One region of the Streptomyces sp. NPDC048516 genome, then DNA from elsewhere that is predicted to be linked to it. Evidence: riboswitches for the same ligand, from Rfam matches in the RefSeq annotation. Region 1 holds a riboswitch; each other region holds the start of a gene.
The links. Region 1 has a riboswitch for thiamine pyrophosphate ahead of ACGFR7_RS17830 (thiamine ABC transporter substrate binding subunit). Riboswitches for the same ligand answer to the same signal wherever they lie in the genome.
Positions count from the first base shown of each region.

Region 1 (7,165 bases):
GGACGGGCCGCGATCCTCGCGGGCCTGCTCTCCGGTCTGGGCTTCGGGGCGCTCGGGATCGGCGTGCGCGTGCTGAACGGCGTGGACCCCTTCCATCTGCCGTCGCTGCTCGGCGACCCCGCCCTGTACGCGATTCTGGTGGCCGGAATCGGGGGCATGTATCTGCACACCGTCGCGCTGCAGATCGGCTCGGTGAACGGCGCCACGGCGGCGCTGGTGGTGGGCGAGACGGTGGTCCCGGGCATTCTCGGGGTGCTGTGGCTGGGCGACTCCTCGCGTCCGGGCTTCGCCTGGGTCGCCGTCCTCGGGTTCGTGGTGGCCGTGGCGGGCGCCGTCGCGGTCGCCTGGTTCGGCGAACCGGAACCGGGGGACGGGCCCGGCGCGCCGACGGCGGATGAGGCGAAGGCGGAAGTGGCGGCACGCTGACACCCCCCGCACCCCGGGAGCCCAGGGGCGCCCGCTCCGTGTGGCCGGCCCGCGGCATCCGGTGTGACCCGCCCGTCGAGTCCGGCGTGACCCGCCCGTCGAGTCCGGCGTGACCTGCCCGTCGAGTCCGGCGTGATCAGTCCGCTGGCTCCGGGGTGATCAGCCCGTCGTACCCGAGGTGATCAGCCCGTAGTACCCGGCGCGCCCAGCACCACCACGTCCTGGGCGGCGAAGGAGATGCCCACCCGCTCCCCCACCTCCGGCGCGTCCCGCAGTGCGCAGGCCGCTTCCACCTGCGGACCCCCGGCCGGCTGCAGCAGCAGCGCGACATGGGTGCCACGGAAGGTACGGGCCGTGACCGTACAGGGCAGGCCTTCCGGGGCGGCGGTCAGCCGCACCCCGGCCGGGCGGACGAGCAGGCGGCACGGCCCGTCGGCCGTACCGTCCGGGACCGGCACCTTGCCCCAGGGGGTGGCAGCGGCCTCGCCCTGCACCGTCGCCGCGACCACGTTGTCGAAGCCGAGGAAGCGGGCGACGAATTCGGTGGCGGGCCGCTGCCAGACCTCCAGCGGGGTGCCGGTCTGTGCGATCCGGCCGTCCTGCATCACCACGACCCGGTCGGCGAGCGCAAAGGCCTCGCCCTGGTCGTGGGTGACCGCCAGCACCGTGGTTCCCAGTTCGCCGAAGAGGCGGCGGAGTTCGACGACCAGCCGTTCGCGCAGGCCGCGGTCGAGCTGGCCGAGGGGTTCGTCGAGCATCAGCAGGCGAGGGCGGGGGGCCAGCGCACGGGCCAGTGCGACCCGCTGCTGTTCGCCGCCGGACAGGGAGGCCACGGCGCGCCGCTGGGCGCCCGGCAGTCCGACGAGGTCGAGCAGTTCGGCGACCGTGCGCTCCCGCTCGGCGCGTGCGGAACCCCGCATCCGCAGCCCGAAGGCGACGTTGCCCTCGACGTCGTGCTGCGGGAAGAGCTGGTGGTCCTGGAACATCAGGCCGACCCCGCGCCGGTGGGCAGGCACCCCGGACTGCTCCCGCCCCTCCAGCAACACCGCTCCCGCGTCGGCCTGTTGGAGCCCGGCGACCACCCTGAGCAGGGTGGACTTGCCGCTGCCGCTCGGCCCCAGGACGCACACGATTTCGTGCGCGGCGACGTCCAGATCCACCGCGTCCAGTGCGGGGCGCCCCGCCGTGCCGAAGCGGACGGTCACCCCGCCCAGCCGCAGCAGTTCCTGCGCCGTGGTCCCGGCCCGTGCCGTCATCTAGAACTCCCCGGAGTGGTCGAGGGGGCGCAGGCGCTCCAGTACCAGCAGGGCACCGGCGCACACCACCATCAAGAGGGTCGACAGGGCCATCGCCTGCCCGTAGTTGAGCTCTCCCGCACGTCCCAGCAGGCGTGCCACGGCGACCGGCAGCGTCGGCTGGTCCGGCCGCGCGATGAAGACCGTCGCGCCGAACTCACCGAGGGAGACGGCGAAGGCGAAGCCCGCGGCGATCAGCAGGGCCCGCCGCACCATCGGCAGGTCGACCTCGCGCCACACCCGCCACGGCGAGGCACCGAGCACGGCGGCCGCCTCCCGCAGCCGTCCGTCGACCGCCCGCAGGACCGGCAGCATCGTCCGGACCACGAACGGCACCCCCACCAGCGCCTGGGCGAGCGCCACCAGCCACCACGAGGCGCGCAGATCGAGCGGCGGTGTGTCGAGACTGATCAGGAATCCGAAGCCGACGGTCACCGCGGACACCCCGAGGGGCAGCATCAGCAGGGCGTCGAAGCCCCGGACGAACCGGCTCACCAGGGCCGTCCGCCCGGATGGGCCTCTGCTCAGGCGGGGGAGGGTCAGCGCCGCGGCCGCCAGTCCGCCCACCACCAGCGCGATCGCCGTGGCGGCCGCCCCATAGGTGAGGGAGTTCCACAGGGCGTCCAGGGGCGCGACGGCGAAGGTGCTGTCGGCGCTCGCGGCCGACCGCAGCGAGGTGTAGAACACCGCTCCGTAGCCGTCCGGCCCGGCGAACGATCGCTCCACGAGCACGAGGAGCGGCACGATGAGGAGGACGGTGATGACGGCGAGCGTCGCCCACAGCAGCGTCCACTGGCCGCGGCCGCGTGGCCGGTGTGCGGTCTGCGACGCCGGCACGAGCCGCAGGGCGGTCTCCCGGCGGCGCACCGTCCAGGCATGCACCGCCAGCACGCCCAGCACCGCCGCGAACTGGACCATGGTGAGGACGGCGGCCGTCGGAAGATCCAGGAACTCCGCTGTCTGCCGGTAGATCTCCACCTCCAGCGTCGCAAAGGTGGGCCCGCCCAGAATCTGCACCACCCCGAAGGAGGTGAAGGTGAAGAGGAAGACCATGAGCGCGGCGGCCGCGACGGCGGGCCCCAGGGCGGGCAGTGTCACCCTGCGCCAGGCCGCGAACCGGCCGGCCCCCAGCATCCGCGCCGCCTCTTCCTGACGCGGGTCGAGCTGGGCCCAGAGCCCGCCGACGGTCCGGACGACCACGGCGTAGTTGAAGAACACATGCGCGAGCAGGATCGCCCACACCGAGGTGTCCAGGCGCAGGCCCCACAGCTCGTCCAGCAGCCCGCCCCGCCCGGCCAGCGCCAGGAAGGCCGAACCGACGACGACGGTCGGCAGCACGAACGGCACCGCCACCACCGCCCGCAGCACCTGCTTGCCGGGGAAGTCGAACCGCGCGAAGACATAGGCACCGGGCAGCGCGATCAGCAGGGTCAGCCCCGTGGAGGCCGCCGCCTGCCAGACGGTGAACCACAGCACCTGGACGATGTCCGGGTCGCTCAGCACTGCGCCGAACCGGCCCAGCTGCCACTGTCCGCCGTCGGTGAGGCCCCGTCCGACGATCGCCACGACGGGATAGGCGAAGAACAGCGCGAAGAAGGCGAGCGGCACCGCCATCAGGCCGAGCCGCGCCGCCGTTCCCCGCACGGGCCGCGGGCGCCGGCCGCGGACTACTTCAGAACGAGCGAGGACCACTGCTTGATCCACTGTTCGCGGTTCTTGGTGATCGTCTCGGGAGGCAGGGTCGTGGGCTTGTCGATCGTCGTGCCGTACTTGGTGAACAGCTCCGGCACCTTGGCACCTTCGCGTGCCGGGTTGACGAACATCTGCAGCGGTACGTCCTCCTGGAACTTCTTGCTCAGCAGGAAGTCCAGCAGCGCCTTACCGCCCTTCTCGTTCTTCGCCCCCTTGAGCAGGCCGCCGAATTCGATCTGGCGGAAGCAGGTGCCCGCCGCGACCCCGGTGGGCGCCTCCTTGGGCGCGGGCTTCTTGCCCAGCACCTCGGCCGGCGGGCTGGAGGCGTAGGAGACCACCAGCGGCTTGTCGCCCTTGCCCTTGGCCTTGCCGGCCGCGGAGCCCGAGAACCGGTCGTAGTAGGCCTGTTCCCAACCGTCGACGACCTCGACGCCGTTGGCCTTGAGCTTCTTCCAGTAGCCCTGCCAGCCGGACTGCCCGTACTTGGCGATGGTGCCGAGCTGGAAGGCGAGCCCCGGGGAGGAGGTGGCGGAATTCTCCGTCACGAGCATCCCCTTGTACCGGGGCTCGAGCAGATCGTCGAAGGTCTTCGGCGGCGCGGTCTTGTGCCGGGCGAAGTAGCCGCGGTCGTAGTTGACGCAGATGTCGCCGTAGTCGAGCGGGGTGACACGGTGCTCGCCCTTGTCGAGCTGCAGCCCCGCCGGCACGTCCGCCAGCCCCTTGGCCTTGTACGGGCTGAAAATCCCCTCGTGCAGACCGCGCGAGAGCAGCGTGTTGTCGATACCGAAGAACACATCGCCCTGCGGATTTCCCTTGGACAGGATCGCCTGGTTGACGGCCTTCCCGGCATCCCCGCCCTTGAGGATCCTGACCTTGTAGCCGCTCTCCTTCTCGAAGGCGCGCAGGACCGACTTGGAGACGTTGAACGAGTCATGGCTGACGAGCGTGACGGTCTTGGCGTCCGCTCCCCCGCCGCCCGGGGCACCGCAGGCGGCCAGCGCGGACATGCCGACCGCGGCGGCGACCGCCGTGGCGGTGATTCTGCTCGTGGTGCTCACTGATTTCCTCCTGGCTGGCCAGGAAGAGACGCGGCCCCGCCCGGTGTCCGCGACTCTCGGCGTCCGAAGACGCAGGAAGGCGGCCCGGGGCGGGGCGCAAACAGCATGAGTGACGACCGAACTTCCTACCCGGAATGACCCGGGCGAGGTTCAAGGGTCTGCGGGCACCGTAGCTCTACGACGCTTCCGCACTCTCAGCGCTGTGGCGCTCCCCTGTCGGATGATGCATTTGTTCGATCACACAGTACCAGCGGGCGGTCAGCGTTCCGAGGCCGCGAGCTGCCCGCAGGCGCCGTCGATCTCCTGGCCGCGGGTGTCGCGGACGGTCACCGGCACGCCGTGCGCCTCGATGGCCTGGACGAACGCCCGCTCGTCCTCGGGACGCGAGGCGGTCCACTTCGAGCCGGGCGTCGGATTCAGCGGAATGAGGTTCACATGGACGCGCTTGCCCTTCAGCAGCCGTCCCAGCAGGTCACCGCGCCACGCCTGGTCGTTGATGTCCCTGATCAGCGCGTACTCGATCGAGATCCGCCGCCCGGACTTCTCCGCGTACTCCCAGGCCGCGTCCAGTACCTCACGCACCTTCCAGCGCGTGTTGACGGGCACCAGGGTGTCGCGCAGCTCGTCATCGGGCGCATGCAGCGACACCGCCAGCCGGCACTTGAATCCTTCGTCGGCGAACCGCAGCATCGCCGGCACCAGCCCGACCGTCGAGACGGTGATCCCCCGCTGGGACAGCCCCAGCCCGTCGGGCTCGGGGTCGGTCAGCCGCCGGATCGCCCCGACCACCCGCTTGTAGTTGGCCAGCGGCTCGCCCATCCCCATGAAGACGATGTTCGACAGCCGCGCCGGCCCGCCCGGCACCTCGCCGTCGCGCAGCGCACGCATCCCGTCGACGATCTGGTGCACGATCTCGGCGGTCGACAGATTACGGTCCAGGCCCGCCTGCCCCGTTGCGCAGAACGGACAGTTCATCCCGCAGCCGGCCTGCGACGAGATGCACATGGTGACCCGGTCCGGGTAGCGCATCAGCACGGACTCGACGAGCGTGCCGTCGTGCAGCTTCCACAGGGTCTTGCGCGTGGTGTCGTCGTCACACGAGATGTGCCGCATGACCTTCATCAGATCCGGCAACAGCTCGCTCGCCAGCTTCTCGCGCGCCGCCGCCGGGATGTCGGTCCACAGCGCAGGATCGTGCGCATAACGGGCGAAATAGTGCTGCGACAGCTGCTTGGCGCGAAACGGCTTCTCCCCGATCGCGGCCACCGCTTCGCGACGCTCGACGGGACTGAGATCGGCAAGGTGCCGCGGAGGCTTCTTGGCCCCACGCGGCGCGACGAAAGTGAGTTCTCCGGGTGCAGGCATGGTGCGTCCAGTGTGGCAGATCATTTACGGGCGCCCAGGTGGGAGGGGTGAGGGGGCGGTCACCCGCTGTGGCCCCGGTCGCCGGTGACCGGCCTCGCACGGCCCCGAGGCGGCCCAGGACGTCCTCCGGTCACGTGGCGCTGCCGGCGGACCGCGGGCGGCCCGGCCACTGAGGAACGGCTCTTCCCCTGCTCGGGAGGCGATCCCCGGTTGATCTAGCCTTTCGGCGATGCGCATTGATCAGATCGAACTCTGGCTCCGTGAGCATGGCGCGGACGTACAGCCCATGCTCCTGTCTGCCCGGTTCGATGCCTACCTCAGCGCACTCCCGTGGGAAGGCGGCGGCATCGACTGGCGAGACCTGCCGCACCGGTCGCTGGCACTGGATGGCGTCTCGGACGAAGACGTAGTGGGCTGGGCCCGCCAGACACCTGTGGCCCTGCACAGCCACGTGCTGGTCATCGACTCCGCAACCGAGCCAGGCGTGGTGTGCCGGTTCGCAGACGCCATGCGGGATTTCGAGCTGCTGTCGAACCGCCCCGAGCTCTTCATCTGCGGCGTCGATCTCGTGAATGGCGAGGTGCAACCGGCCTTCGAGCACTTCATCGAGCGGCGTTCGTTCGTGACCCTCCACGCTCTAACCTGAGATCAGCTGCAGCAGAGCCAGACGGGCTGATCACTGCTTAGTAAGCCTGGTGGTGATCTCCACGATGGATCGGCAGGTCAGTAGGCGGGCGACCAACCCCGGCTCCTCCAGTACCCGAGCTGTAGATCGTGATCTTCTTCGGTGTCGTCGCCCTCCGGCGTGAGGTCCCCCGACCACTCGTCGATCCCGAAGGCAGCAGCCAACGCGGAAGGGTGCTGCTCGGAGTCGATGTGCGGGGCAGAAAGTTGCGCTCGCCGGCATCAACGCTGGCCACATCACAGCCAGTGGCGGCACGGCAGGCGATCTGTCGCGGATTGTTCGAGCCGATGCACTCGCATCGTTGCCGGAGCAGACACGTGAATCCGGGATATCCGAGCACGCTACTGGCTCCGACCCTGCGACCCCACGGTCTCCGGCCCTATCCACATGCCGGCGGGCGTCGCCTCAGCCGGGGCGGAGGGGGCCGGACGCTGGAGCGGCGCCCCGAGCGGAGCCGGGAAGCCCGCCCGCCGGAGCGGAGCGCAGCCGGGAGCTTGAACTCGTGGAGAAAGCTGTTGCTCAAGCTCCGGACGGGATGTGCCAGAGCGGGGCTTGGTACTGCTCCGGGCGGCTGCTGAGCAGTAGGGCTCTGAGGTCCTGGCGCTGGTTGCCGCTGAGGCCGAAGGCTTCGGTGAGCCGGCGGA
Region 1 is NZ_JBICWS010000008.1:92,919-100,083, forward strand. Features, by position in the region: gene ACGFR7_RS17815 (hypothetical protein) at 1-426, shown strand, start outside; gene ACGFR7_RS17820 (ABC transporter ATP-binding protein) at 609-1,682, opposite strand; gene ACGFR7_RS17825 (ABC transporter permease) at 1,683-3,413, opposite strand; gene ACGFR7_RS17830 (thiamine ABC transporter substrate binding subunit) at 3,389-4,471, opposite strand; TPP riboswitch at 4,576-4,696, opposite strand; gene rlmN (23S rRNA (adenine(2503)-C(2))-methyltransferase RlmN) at 4,730-5,836, opposite strand; gene ACGFR7_RS17840 (hypothetical protein) at 6,066-6,482, shown strand; gene ACGFR7_RS17845 (hypothetical protein) at 6,560-6,685, opposite strand; gene ACGFR7_RS17850 (DUF1152 domain-containing protein) at 7,041-7,165, opposite strand, start outside.

Region 2 (7,165 bases), on a different contig from region 1:
ATGGAGCGTACCGCCGCCGGGTCGTCCTTGACGGCGAGGATGCGCTCGGCCAGCTCGGGCGGGAAAGCCGCGTTGCTGAGCTGAGCGAACCTCTCGATCTGGCGCACGTTCGTGACCGGCATGATCTCCGGAATGATCGGCGTCGAGCAACCCGCCGCCGCAACGCGGTCCCGCAGCCGGAAGTAGTCCTCGGGGTAGAAGAACATCTGGGTGATGGCGAAGTCCGCGCCGGCCCGGCACTTGGCGACGAAGTGCGCCACGTCCGTGTCCCAGTCCGCCGAGCGCGGATGCATCTCGGGGAAGGCCGCGACGCCGACGCAGAAGTCACCGGACTCCTTGATCAGCCGGACCAGGTCGGCGGCGTAGCCGATGCCGTCGGGGTGCTTGACCCACTCGCCCATCGGGTCGCCGGGCGGGTCGCCGCGCAGCGCGAGCATATTGCGGATCCCGGCGTCGGCGTACTGGCCGATGATGTTGCGCAGGTCGGCCGTGGAGTGGTTGACCGCGGTGAGGTGGGCGACCGGGGTCAGGGTGGTGTCGGTGGCGATGCGCTCGGTGGCGCGCACCGTGCCGTCACGGGAGGTGCCGCCGGCGCCGTACGTCACGGAGACGAACGTCGGCGAGACGGCCTCGATGCGGCGAATGGCGTTCCACAGGGTCCGCTCGCCCTTCTCCGTCTTGGGGGCGGCGAACTCGAATGAATACGACTGCTTACCGGAAGCAAGCAGGTCGCGCACCGTTCGTGCGCGATCAGTCCTGGTGGAAGCTGTACCTAGGGCCATACCGGCAGGTTAACCACCGGCCGGGCCCACACCAACCGCGTCGGGCGTAATGCCTGGTTGGCCGGGTTGATGTCCACTGGGTGGACATTTTCCCGTCGCCCGGGCGTCAGGAGACCGCCGGCTCCCGGTACCGCGCACAGTGACGCAGGTCACCTGGTTACCCGGTGCCCGGTCACCCGGCCGCGCGGGCCGGACGCGACGGTGCGGAGGTGTCCGGGGCGTCCCAGGTCCGGATGCGCCGGGCCAGTGCGGCGGCCGCCGCTCCCGGATCGTCCGCCTCCGTGAGGGCGCGGACCACCACGATCCGGCGGGCGCCCGCCTGCAGCACCTCGTCCAGATTTCCGGCATCGATCCCGCCGATCGCGAACCAAGGGCGCTCGGGAGCGCGGGCCGCGGCGTAACGGACCAGGTCGAGGCCGGGGGCGTGGCGGCCGGGCTTGGTGGGGGTCGGCCAGCACGGGCCCGTGCAGAAGTAGTCCACACCCGGTTCGGTGAGTGCGGCGTCCACCTCGGCCTCGGCGTGGGTGGAGCGGCCTATGAGGACGTCCGGGCCCAGCAGGGCGCGGGCGGCCGGGACCGGCAGATCGCCCTGCCCGAGATGCAGAACATCGCTGCCCGCCGCGTGGGCGACATCCGCGCGGTCGTTGACCGCGAGCAGCTTGCCGTGCCGCCGGCAGGCGTCCGCGAAGACCTCCAGATGCCGCAGCTCCTCGCCGGCCTCCATGCCCTTGTCCCGCAGCTGGACGATGTCCACACCCGAGGCGAGCACCGCGTCCAGGAACTGCGGGAGATCGCCCTGGCGCCGGCGGGCGTCCGTGCAGAGGTAGAGCCTGGCATCGGACAGAGCCGGGCGTGCGGTGGTCATCGGGCGGCTTCCCCCCAGGTCGGGGGCGTACGGGCCGGGCCTTCCGGTCCGTACGCCCCGCGGATGCGGTTACGGATGCTGATGCGGCTGCCGAAGTGCGGGCCGCGTCATGGCGTCAGACGGCGAGCGCCTGGGCCCGGCGCTTCACCTCCGTGCCGCGATTCTCGCGCAGCGCCTGGGCGGGCGTGCCGGGCAGGGTCTCATCCGGGGTGAACAGCCACTCCAGCATCTCCTCGTCGGTGAAACCGTCGTCCTTGAGGAGGGTGAGGGTGCCGACGAGGCCCTTGACCACCTTGTCGTCCTTGATGAAATCGGCGGGCACGTGCAGCGCCCGGTTCTCGCCGCGGCGCACCGCGATCAGCTGGCCCTCCTTGACCAGCTGCCGGACCCGCGTCACCTCGACGCCGAACTGTTCGGCGATGTCGGGGAGGGTGAGCCAGGCGGGGACGAGTCCATCGATGTTTGCGTCAATCTCGGTCACAGGACAAGCCTGCCACCTCCCACTGACAGCCGGTAGCCGGGCATCGCCATCGGAGGCCTGCCGCACACCGGAGGGTGACGGCCGGCGCCCGGCCGGCCACCGCCGGTCACCGCGCTCCCGGGCGCCCCGCGCCCGGCTCCCGGAGCCCGCGCCCGCCTACAGCGCCGCGGCCTTGAGCGGCACCGACGCATTCGCGGCCCGCTCCCGGTCCAGGGCCACGCCCCGTTCGATCAGCTTGCGCCCCTGGGCGAGGTCCCGGGGCCGCCCCACGGCCAGCAGCGCGACGAGCCTGCCCTCCCGTCGCCCACCACCGCCCCGGTCCGACGGCGCTTCGCGCAGACCCCCCTCACTGCGCAGCCAGAGCACCGACCAGGCGGCCCCGGCCGGGTCACCGCGCCAGACCAGCTCGTCGGCGCCCCCGTGGTGGCCCACGTACTGCACGAACCGGCCGAACTGCTCCGACCAGAAGTACGGAACGGGGTCGTAGGCCACCCCTTCCGCCTCGCCGCGGGCGATGTTCTCGGCGACCGTGCGCGGGCCCTGGAGGGCGTTGTCCCAGTGGTGGATCAGCAGGCGGGCGCCGTAGCGGCCCGACGGGAAGGAGGCACAGTCGCCGACCGCATAGACATCGGGCACGGAGGTGCGCAGCTGCTCGTCGGCCAGTACGGAGCCGTCCCGCGGCGAGAGCTCGACGCCCGAGCCGGCCAGCCAGCCGGTCGCGGGGCGGGCGCCGATCCCGATGACCACCGCGTCGGCGGGCAGCACCGTGCCGTCGTCGAGGGTGACCGCGCCCGCCGTGACGGAGGCGACCCGGGCGCCGGTGCGCAGCTCCGCGCCCGCGTCCGCGTACCAGCCGGTCATATGGGCGGCGACCTCGGCGGGCAGCGCACCGGCCAGCGGGCGGTCGGCGGCCTCGACGACGGTGACCGCACAGCCCGCCTCGCGCGCCGCGGTCGCGAACTCGGCTCCGATCCAGCCGGCCCCGACGACCACGATCTCGTGCTGGGCGGCGAGCACCGGCCGCAGCCGCTTGGCGTCGTCCAGGGTGCGCAGCAGATGGACGCCGGGCAGTCCCTCGCTGCCGGGCAGCACGACCGGGTCGGCGCCGGTCGCCAGGACCGCGTAGTCGTAGGGGACCGGGCCCTCGGCCGTCTCGATCACATGGGCGTCCGGCACCAGGGCGGTGACCGGGCGGCTGAGGTGGAGGGTGATGCCGAGCGCTGCGAAGTCGACGTCGAAGGTGGAGCCCTCGGCCTTGCCCAGCAGTACCGCCTTGGACAGCGGGGGACGGTCGTAGGGCTGGTGGGGCTCGTCGCCGAGGAGCGTGATCGCGCCGGGCCAGCCCTGTTCGCGCAGGGCGACGGCGGTCTGCACACCCGCGATTCCGGCGCCGGCGATCACGACGTGCGGCGTGCGGTCAGGGGCCTGGGAGGACTTGCTCTGCTCGCTCACCCGATCACTCTAGGACGGGGTGTGAGGCGGCTCGCAGCAGCGCGCAAGGAGATCTCTGACACAGCGTCACCGTCCGGGCGGCCCGGGGCGCGGGCCCCCGGGAGGCCGCGGCGCTGCCTTACGGTGCCTCGCGGCCCCGTATTAGGGTGACGGATACACGCACTCGCGGGAGCCCGGACGCACCGGGCTGAGAGGGAGGCTGACCGGCCTCCGACCGTACGAACCTGATCCGGGTCATGCCGGCGAAGGGAGGGGCTGGACACCCATGCACGTAGCTGCCACACGATCACAACCCACCCCGCAGAGCCCTGATGTGCTGGTCATCGGCGGCGGCATCATCGGCCTGGTCACCGCCTGGCGGGCGGCCGTACGCGGGCTGAGCGCCGCGGTGGCCGACCCCTCACCCGGGGGCGGCGCCGCCCGGGTCGCGGCCGGGATGCTGGCCGCGGTCACCGAGCTCCACTACGGCGAGCAGACCCTGCTGGGCCTCAACCTCGCCTCCGCCCGGCGCTACCCCCGGTTCGTCGAAGAGCTGGAGGAGGCCGCGGGCCAGGCCGTCGGCTACCGGCGGTGCGGCACCCTGGCCGTCGCGCTGGACGCCGACGACCGCGCCCATCTGCGCGAACTGCACGCCCTGCAGATCCGCTCGGAACTGGAGTCACAGTGGCTCACGGGGCGCGAGTGCCGGCGCCTGGAGCCGATGCTGGCCCCCGGGGTACGCGGCGGGCTGCGGGTGGACGGCGACCATCAGGTCGATCCGCGCCGGCTGGCGAGCGCGCTGCTGACCGCCTGTGTGCGCTCCGGGGTGGCCTTCCACCGGAGCGCGGCCGTGCGGCTGACGGTCGACGGCGGCCGTGCCACCGGCGCGGAACTCGCCGACGGGACCCGGGTGCCGGCCGGTCAGGTCGTGCTGGCCGCGGGCAGCCACAGCGGCCGGCTCGCCGGCGTGCCCGGCGAGGTGCTGCCCCGGGTGCGGCCGGTCAAGGGCCAGGTACTGCGGCTGCGGCTGCCGGAGATGCCCGCCGGCAGCCCCGCCTTCCTCTCCCGCACCGTACGGGCGGTCGTCCGCGGCGGCCCGCTCTACCTGGTCCCGCGCGAGAACGGCGAACTGGTCGTCGGCGCCACCAGCGAGGAGCTGGGCTGGGACACCACCGTGACCGCCGGCGGCGTCTACGAGTTGCTGCGCGACGCCCACGAACTGGTCCCCGGCATCACCGAGCTGCCGCTCGTCGAGACCTGCGCCGGTCTGCGCCCCGGCTCCCCCGACAACGCCCCGATGCTCGGGCCGACCGCCCTGCCCGGCCTCCACCTCGCCACCGGCCACTTCCGCAACGGGGTGCTGCTCACCCCCGTCACCGGTGACGCGATGGCCGAGGTACTGGCCACCGGCCTCCTTCCCGAAGAGGCCCGCCCCTTCTCCCCCGCGCGCTTCTCCCCCACGCCTGAACGGCACGGGGGGACCCCCATCGCCGCGCCGGGGTCCGAGCGCACCCGTGCCCCACAGGAGCAGCCCGTATGAACGCCGCCCCACCCACCCCCACCGTCTCGGTGTCCGTCAACGGGGAGACCCGCGAGATCCCCGGCGGGCTCACCCTCGACCGGCTCGTCGCGACGCTGTCCCAGGCACCCGCCGGGGTGGCCGCGGCGGTCAACGAGACCGTGGTGCCCCGTACCCGGTGGTCCGCCACTGGGCTCGCCGACGGCGACCGCGTCGAGGTGCTCACCGCGGTCCAGGGAGGCTGATCCGCAGACATGACCGACACCGCAGCGCTCCGGGGAACGGCCCCCGCCGCATCCGGCAGCGACTTCGCCGCGAGCGGGGACCCCCTCACCCTCGCCGGCACCACCTTCGCGTCCCGCCTGATCATGGGGACCGGTGGCGCACCCAGCCTCGACGTCCTGGAGCGGGCACTGCTCGCCTCCGGTACGGAGCTGACCACGGTCGCCATGCGGCGGCTGGATCCGACCGTGCAGGGCTCGGTGCTCTCCGTACTGGAGCGGCACAAGATCAAGGTGCTGCCGAACACCGCGGGCTGCTTCACCGCGGGCGAAGCCGTGCTCACCGCCCGGCTCGCCCGGGAAGCGCTCGGCACGGACTGGGTCAAGCTGGAGGTGGTCGCCGACGAGCGCACCCTGCTGCCCGACCCGATCGAGCTGCTGGACGCCGCCGAAACCCTGGTGGACGACGGTTTCACCGTGCTGCCCTACACCAACGACGATCCGGTGCTGGCCCGCAAGCTGGAGGACGTGGGCTGCGCCGCGATCATGCCGCTGGGCTCGCCGATCGGCTCCGGCCTGGGCATCCGCAACCCGCACAACTTCCAGCTGATCACCGAGCGGGCCGGCGTCCCCGTCATCCTCGACGCGGGCGCGGGCACGGCGTCGGACGTCTCACTGGCCATGGAGCTGGGCTGCGCGGCCGTGATGCTGGCGTCCGCGGTGACCCGCGCCCAGGAGCCGGAGCTGATGGCGTCCGCCATGCGCCACGCGGTGACGGCGGGCCGACTGGCGTACCGCGCGGGGCGCATCCCCCAGCGACACTTCGCGCTGGCCTCCTCACCGACGGACGGTGTGGCCGCCTTCGACCCCGAGCGGCCGGCTTTTTAGCCCCACGTTTCGGCTGCCCGCCGTTGTGGTGCCGCCCTGCCTTGCCCCATGCCCACGAGCCGCACCCGACCCGTCACGCACACCCCACGGCCCTTCTTCCCCCACCCCTGCCCCTCAGGCCCGTCACCGCAGCCCGAAAGCGCCGCGCAGCGGACCCGCCCCCGCCGCAGGCGGGCGGCGGTGGCACCGCGCAGCGGGCCCCGAAGCGGGCGACAACCACGGCGGGGAGGCCGAAATCGTGGGAGGCGGCCCATAGGCCATAGACTCTTCTGCCGTGGATACCACCCTTCAGGACCCGCTCGTGGGCCAGCTGCTCGACGGCCGTTATCGCGTCCAGGCGCGCATCGCCGCAGGCGGTATGGCCACGGTCTACCAGGCCATGGACACCCGGCTCGACCGCGTGCTCGCGCTGAAGGTGATGCACCCGGGGCTCGCCACGGACGGGGCGTTCGTCGAACGCTTCATCCGTGAGGCGAAGTCGGTCGCGCGGCTGTCGCATTCGAATGTGGTGGGCGTCTTCGACCAGGGCACGGACGGTACGTACGTGTATCTGGCCATGGAGTACGTCGCCGGCTGCACGCTGCGCGACGTGCTGCGCGAGCGGGGCGCCCTGCAGCCACGGGCCGCGCTGGACATCCTGGAACCGATCCTGGCCGCCCTGGGGGCCGCGCACCGCGCCGGGCTGGTGCACCGCGACATGAAGCCGGAGAACGTCCTGATCGGCGACGACGGCCGGGTCAAGGTCGCCGACTTCGGTCTGGTGCGGGCGGTGGACACCAACACCACCGCCTCGACCGGCTCCGTCCTGGGCACCGTCTCCTACCTCGCCCCCGAGCAGTTGGAGCACGGCACCGCGGACGCCCGGGTCGATGTCTATGCCTGCGGTGTGGTGCTCTACGAGATGCTGACCGGCGGGAAGCCGCACACCGGCGGCACCGTGGCGCAGATCCTCTACCAGCATCTGCACGAGGACGTGCT
Region 2 is NZ_JBICWS010000007.1:42,216-49,380, reverse strand. Features, by position in the region: gene metF (methylenetetrahydrofolate reductase [NAD(P)H]) at 1-782, opposite strand, end outside; gene thiE (thiamine phosphate synthase) at 955-1,647, opposite strand; gene ACGFR7_RS16005 (Rv2175c family DNA-binding protein) at 1,763-2,128, opposite strand; gene ACGFR7_RS16000 (NAD(P)/FAD-dependent oxidoreductase) at 2,285-3,580, opposite strand; TPP riboswitch at 3,736-3,848, shown strand; gene thiO (glycine oxidase ThiO) at 3,846-5,099, shown strand; gene thiS (sulfur carrier protein ThiS) at 5,096-5,323, shown strand; gene ACGFR7_RS15985 (thiazole synthase) at 5,333-6,187, shown strand; gene pknB (Stk1 family PASTA domain-containing Ser/Thr kinase) at 6,462-7,165, shown strand, end outside.
Region 2: it holds a riboswitch for thiamine pyrophosphate, as region 1 does, so the genes downstream of both, thiO (glycine oxidase ThiO) here and ACGFR7_RS17830 (thiamine ABC transporter substrate binding subunit) in region 1, are expected to answer to the same signal.

Region 3 (7,165 bases), on a different contig from region 1:
GCCTGTGTACGAGTCCTACCCGGCACACGACCCCTGTGCCGGGGCCGTCGCCGCCGACCGGCTGCTGGCCCGCCCGGACCGCCCGGACGCCGTCTACGGGCTCTTCGACCCCAACGGCACGGACCTGCTCGCCGCCGCCCGGCGCTACGGGCTGAGGGTGCCGGAGGACCTGCTGCTGGTCTGCTGCAGCGAGTCCACCCTCTACGCCGCCACCGAGCCGCCCGTCACCACGCTGTCCCTCAAACCGCGCCGTATCGGCACCGCCGTCGTGCAGATCCTCATCGACGCCATCGAGGGGCTCGACAACGGCCGGCCCGTCGAACAGGTGATACCTACCGATCTGATCATCCGGGCCTCGTCCCAGCGGCGTCCCCCGAGAACGACCATCAGCCCACCGCGAGGGCCCACCGGCGACTGAGCGTGCTCCCACATACGAGCGACGGTGTGATCACTTCTACGAGGAAAAAACAGGGCGATCCCGGGATAAATCCGCCGCGAATGCCGGGCTTCGGCGGATTGACCACCCCCGGGTGCGTCACAACCCGCGATCGGCATTCCTATGATGGGCGCACGACACCGCGGACCGCCGTCGACCAGGCAAAGGTCCGAGAGGTGCACGGCGGCGCAACGGTGGAGGGGTCGATGACTCAGGGGGCCAGTCAGGGACCCATGGTGTGGACCATGGCAGGAGAAACTCCGGCGTCTGTACCGCCGCCAGGAGTTCCCTCCGGCGCGTCCGCCGGGTCCCCCGTGCCGCCTGCCGGCCCGCCGCTCCACCTGCCCGCCGGGACCCCGGCCGCGCCTCCTGCCGCTCCACCCGCCGCGCCCCCCGTGGTGTCGCCCGCCGCCCCGCCCGCGGAGCTCCCCGAGGAGTACACCCCGACCGCGCGCGACCTCCCGGTCATCGCGCCCGAGCGCACGGACACCCTCATCGACCGCCCTGCCGTCGTCCCGGTGCCCGAACCGGCCCAGGACCCCGACGCGCCCGAGGGCATGGGTCCGCTGTATGTCGTCGGCGACGTGCACGGCTACTACGACGAGCTGCGCGAGGCGCTGGCCGCCGAGGGCCTGATCGACGCCGACGGCAACTGGGCGGCCGGCAATGCCCGGCTCTGGTTCCTCGGCGACTTCACCGACCGCGGCCCGGACGGCATCGGCGTCATCGACCTCGTCATGCAGCTCTCCGCCGAGGCAGCGGCGGCCGGCGGCTACTGCAAGGCCCTGATGGGCAACCACGAACTCCTGCTGCTGGGCGCCAAGCGGTTCGGCGACACCCCCGTACAGTCCGGCGCCGGCACCGCCTCCTTCCAGGCCGCCTGGCTCCTCAACGGCGGCCAGAAGACCGATATGGACCGCCTGGAGGACCACCACCTCCAGTGGATGGCCCGCCTGGACGCCGTGATGGAGGAGGACGGGCATCTGCTCGTGCACTCCGACACCACCGCCTACCTCGAATACGGCGACTCCATCGAGGCCGTCAACGACACCGTCCACGACGTGCTCACCCGCAGCGACGCGGACGAAGTCTGGGATCTGTTCCGCAAGTTCACCAAGCGCTTCGCCTTCCGCGACGAGGACGGCTCGGACGCCGTACGCGAACTCCTCGACGCCTACGGTGGCGACCGCGTCGTACATGGCCACAGCCCCATCCCCTATCTGCTGGGCGAGGTCGGCGCCGAGGACGGCGAGAGCGAGAGCGTGGCGGTCGAGGGTCCGCATGTCTACGCGGACGGTCTGGCCATCGCCATGGACGGCGGTATCACCATGGCCGGAAAGCTTTTGGTCGTTCAACTTCCGCTGGCCGGCTGAACGTTATCGGGGCAGGCGTACGGAAGGGCGGACGGCGGGCGATGGGCGCACCGCCGGGGGTCGCCACGGGCGGAAACCGGTCGTGGCATTACTCAAATTCCGTAAACTCTCTGTCACCCCGCGCCGCAGTCGCTCTACCATCGGACTATCCGTAGCAGGCTCTCCTCCGTTTCCGCCCACTGCCCGGCCAACGCCGGCCGTACGGCCCTACGGAGCATCGGGGGATCCACATGAACAGCGCTCCGCACCTGCTGAACGAGGACCGCGCGGAATTTGCGCGGATCCTTGATGAGGCGCTGCGTACCGCCGCATACCGCCCGGACGACTTCACCGCCGTCGCGGAAAACCACCTCAACAACGAGCAGTTGCGCACGATGGCGCTCAGCGCGACCACCGCCATCGCCGCGTGCGCCACGGCCGAATACCAACGCTATGTACAGCTCCGCGCCGAGTGGCGCGCACCGACGCCCGTGCCGCCCCACGTCGCGGCGGGCGACGAGGAGCAGAGCCTGGAGGCCGACGGGAGTCCAGGACCGGCCGGCGCCACGGCCCTGGGCGGGGCCGAAAACACCGGCGCCGGGCTCACCGCCATGGTCGCCGTCCTCGCTCCCGTCCTCGCCGGCATCGCCGCGGTGCTCTTCCTCCTCATCGGTTATGTGCTGCGCGCCATCAGCCCCGACAAGTCCTTGGCGCAGCCACTGGTCAACGTCGGCTGGATCTTCGCGGCACTGACCGCCGCGGGGACCCTTGTCGCGATGGCCGGACTGCTCATCACGGCGCTGCGCAATGGTTCGTCGCCCCAGGCCGCCAGAGCCGACGAGCTGGGTGAGGCGCTGGACCACGCCCGTGAGGTGTGGCGCCGTGCCCTCCTGGAGCGCGGTGTGCTGCCCTTTCTCCGCGAGGCCCTTGCCGACCCCGCGGCCACTCCGGACGACGACCCGGCACGCTATGTCCCCCGCCGCACTCCACCGCCCGAGAGCCGGATCCCCACGCTCGGCTACACCCGCCCCGAGTTCACCAGCCCCGACAGCGGCTCCTCGGGTTCCCGGCCGCGCTACTCCAGCCCGGATTTCACCAGCCCGGATTACGGGGGGCCCGACCACCAGGCGGATTAGTGCCCGGGGTGGCGGCCCGGCGCCCTGCGGGTCACCGAAGGGCGCTCAGGATGCCGCACCATGGGCAGGCGGAAGGCCCCCGCCTTTCGGTGGGGACCTTCCGCCAGAGGTGGCAGAAGGAGCGAGTCCGGGCGTCCGATGGAGCGACTCCCGACGGTGGGCTACTCCGCGAGCGGCAGGTACACGCGGTTGCCTGCGGCCGCGAACTCCTTCGACTTCTCGGCCATTCCGGCCTCGGGGTCGATCGCCAGGTCACCCCCGTGTTCACGGCGGATGTCCTGACTGATCTTCATCGAGCAGAACTTCGGGCCGCACATCGAGCAGAAGTGGGCCGTCTTCGCCGGCTCGGCAGGCAGCGTCTCGTCGTGGAAGGCGCGCGCGGTGTCCGGGTCGAGGGCCAGGTTGAACTGGTCCTCCCAGCGGAACTCGAAGCGGGCATCGGAGAGCGCGTCATCCCATTCCTGGGCGCCCGGGTGCCCCTTGGCCAGGTCTGCCGCATGAGCCGCGATCTTGTACGTGATGACGCCGGTCTTGACGTCGTCGCGGTCCGGGAGGCCCAGATGCTCCTTGGGCGTGACGTAGCAGAGCATGGCGGTACCCCACCAAGCGATCATCGCCGCTCCGATACCGGAGGTGATGTGGTCGTAGGCGGGCGCGATATCGGTGGTCAGGGGGCCGAGCGTATAGAACGGGGCCTCCTCGCAGATCTCCTGCTGGAGGTCGATGTTCTCCTTGATCTTGTGCATCGGGACATGCCCCGGGCCCTCGATCATCGTCTGGACGCCGTGCCGCTTGGCGATGGTGTTCAGCTCGCCGAGCGTACGCAGCTCCGCGAACTGCGCCTCGTCATTGGCGTCCGCGATGGATCCGGGGCGCAGGCCGTCACCGAGCGAGTAGGTGACGTCGTACGAGGCGAGGATTTCGCAGAGCTCTTCGAAGTGCGTGTAGAGGAACGACTCCTTGTGGTGCGCCAGGCACCAGGCCGCCATGATCGAGCCGCCGCGCGAGACGATGCCGGTCTTACGGCGGGCCGTCAGGGGGACATAACGGAGCAGCACACCGGCGTGCACCGTCATGTAGTCGACGCCCTGTTCGGCCTGCTCGATGACGGTGTCCTTGTAGATCTCCCAGGTCAGCTCCTCGGCCTTGCCGTCAACCTTCTCCAGTGCCTGGTAGAGCGGCACGGTGCCGATGGGGACGGGGGAGTTGCGCAGCACCCATTCGCGGGTGGTGTGGATATTGCGCCCGGTGGAGAGGTCCATGACCGTGTCGGCACCCCAGCGAGTCGCCCAGGTCATCTTCTCCACCTCCTCCTCGATGGAGGAAGTGACCGCCGAATTGCCGATGTTGGCGTTCACCTTCACCAGGAAGTTCTTGCCGATGATCATTGGCTCGATCTCCGGGTGGTTGATGTTCGACGGCAGCACCGCGCGTCCGGCCGCGATCTCGTCGCGGACGAACTCTGGGGTGACGTTCTCGCGGAGGGCGACGTACTCCATCTCCGCGGTGATCTCGCCACGCTGGGCGTAGGCGAGCTGGGTGACCGCGGCGCCGTCACGGCCGCGGCGCGGCTGACGGGGGCGGCCCGGGAAGACCGCGTCGAGGTTCTTGAGCCCGCCGCGCGGCGAGGTGTGCTTGAGGCCGTCGTCCTCGGGCCGCGGGGGGCGCCCCGCGTACTCCTCGGTGTCGCCGCGAGCGATGATCCAGTTCTCCCGCAGCGGCGCCAGACCACGGCGGACGTCGGTATCGATATGCGGGTCGGTGTACGGCCCTGACGTGTCGTAGAGCGTCACGTCCTTGCCGTTGGTGAGGTGCACCCGCCGGACCGGGACCCGAAGATCCGGGCGCGATCCGGAGACATAGCCCTTGTGCCAGCCGATCTGCGGCTCACCGCTGCCGTCGGCACCGTTTCCGTTTTCGGGCGTGCGTGCATCCTGCAGAGTCATGAGACCCAACTCCCTACGCCGGCATTACCCGGTAACAGGTTCAGCGGTCGACGCAGCGGCTTGCGTCCATGGGCGTTTCACGTGAAACGCCGCTGGGACGAAGGTCAGCGCCCTCTCAGCCCGGTGCTCCGAGCTCCCGCGATTGCAAAGGTGGCACCACGGTAGCGGCCGATGCGGCGGAGTGAACAGGGGGCCCCGGAGTTCTTGCAATGATCGGGCGGTGAGCCCTCACGAGTCCCACCACCCTTCCGCCGTGCACTCACACGCGCACGGCCACGGCCCTGCCGCGCCCGTCTCCCGGCATCTGCGCAAGGTCATCGCGGCAGTACTGATCCCCTTTGCCGCCGCGGTAGCGGTCGGTCTGGTCGTGCTCTGGCCAGGCGGCGCGCCTGGCCATAAGCCGTCCGGGGTCGGCTTCGACCAGCCCACGGAGCAGGCCAGAGTCGTCAAAGTGGCGGAGGTGAACTGCGCGGACGTCCATGCCGAGCAGCAGCCCCAGCCCTCCTCCCCGACGGGACAGCCACCGGCCGGGGGAGGGACCAAGGGCAAGCCCTGTCAGCAGGCGACGATCAAAGTCACCACGGGAGAGAACGCGGGACGCACGTTCCAGGCGGTGGTGACGCCGGACGCCCTACGGCACTACACCACCGGCCAGGAGGTGGTGGTGGCGTACTCCCCCAAGGCGCCGAAAGATCTGCAGTATGCGGTCAGCGATGTCGACCGGACGCTCCCGATGTGGGTACTGGCCGCCCTCTTCGCGTTCGCGGTGGTCATCGTCGGCCGACTGCGTGGAGTACTGGCGCTGGTGGCACTGGCGGCCAGCTTTGTGGTCCTGACGCTGTTCATCCTCCCGGCGATCCTGCAGGGCTCCAACCCACTGGTGGTGGCAGTGGTCGGGGGAAGCGCGATCATGCTGATCGCGCTGTACCTGTGCCATGGCCTGACGGCCCGTACATCGGTGGCCGTACTCGGCACCCTCGCCTCGCTGCTGCTGATCGGGCTGCTCGGGTCGGTGTTCATCAACTGGGCGCTGCTGACCGGTAATACGGACGACACGACGGGGCTGGTGCACGGCCTGTACCCCGATATCGAGATCCGCGGCCTGCTGCTCGCCGGGATCATCATCGGGTCTCTGGGGGTGCTCGACGATGTGACGGTGACGCAGACCGCTGCCGTCTGGGAACTCAAGGAGGCCGACCCGTCGGCCGGCTGGCGCAAGCTCTACGGCGCCGCGATGCGGATCGGCCGGGACCACATCGCGTCCGTCGTCAACACCCTTGTGCTGGCCTACGCGGGCGCCGCACTGCCGTTGCTTTTGCTGTTCTCGATCGCACAGAGCGGCGTCGGTACGGTCGCGACGAGCGAAGTGGTCGCGGAGGAGGTCGTCCGCACACTCGTAGGCAGCATCGGGCTGGTTGCCGCAGTGCCGCTGACGACGTTGCTGGCGGCACTGGTGGTCTCGGCGGACCGGATGGGGCCGGGCATGCCGGGCGACAGCGGGCCGGGAGTCGTCCGGCAATCCGGGGCGGGTTCCGGGGACGTGGTGGGTGCCGGCATGGCGACCGGCGCCGCGGAGAGCCGCCCGGGCCGTCGCGGGGGACGCGGCAGGCGCCGTAAGCGGTGACGGAGCTGCGGGGACGGCTTCCGTCCCCGCACGGGCGAGAGGAGCGGGGACGGGCGGGCGGAGGGCAGCGACCGGCAGGCAGCGCGACAGGGGCACGGGCAGGGAGGGGCACGGGCAGGGAGGGGCACGGGCAGGGAGGGGCACGGGCAGGGAGGGGCACGGGCAGGGAGGGGCACGGGCAGGGAGGGGCACGGGTACGCGGCGGGGCCTGCGTACCCGTAGGGCGTCGGCGCGGACGCGGCGACCGGGGCGGGTCAGCCGGCCGGTGCCTCCGTGAGGATGCGGTCCAGTACAGCCTCCAGGGTGTCGCAGACCTCTTCCTTACCCAGCGGTACGAGCCGGTCCGTACGGTCGAGGAAAGCGACCAGTGGCGCCGCACTGACCCGGAACAGCGCGCGCTCGGGGCCGACTTGAAGGCTGATGAAGACATCACTGAGGTGCGCGGGGGAGGCCGGCTCGATACGCACATCCCCCTCACCGGACGGCCGGCTCAGCCCGTCCAGCAGCAACTCTCGACCGAACGCCCAGGTCACGGGCGCGTCGCCGGGCAAATCGAAGGTGAGGCGGACGGCGTACGGATCGGCGCTGGCGAAGTCCAGCTCCACCGGAATCCGGAACGCGAGCTCTTCCGAAACGACGAAGCTCATGATCACTTCTGCCTGAACTGTGTC
Region 3 is NZ_JBICWS010000004.1:454,809-461,973, reverse strand. Features, by position in the region: gene ACGFR7_RS11670 (LacI family DNA-binding transcriptional regulator) at 1-418, shown strand, start outside; gene ACGFR7_RS11665 (metallophosphoesterase) at 670-1,809, shown strand; gene ACGFR7_RS11660 (hypothetical protein) at 2,040-2,924, shown strand; gene thiC (phosphomethylpyrimidine synthase ThiC) at 3,086-4,870, opposite strand; TPP riboswitch at 4,864-5,020, opposite strand; gene ACGFR7_RS11650 (YibE/F family protein) at 5,052-6,494, shown strand; gene ACGFR7_RS11645 (SsgA family sporulation/cell division regulator) at 6,749-7,165, opposite strand, start outside.
Region 3: it holds a riboswitch for thiamine pyrophosphate, as region 1 does, so the genes downstream of both, thiC (phosphomethylpyrimidine synthase ThiC) here and ACGFR7_RS17830 (thiamine ABC transporter substrate binding subunit) in region 1, are expected to answer to the same signal.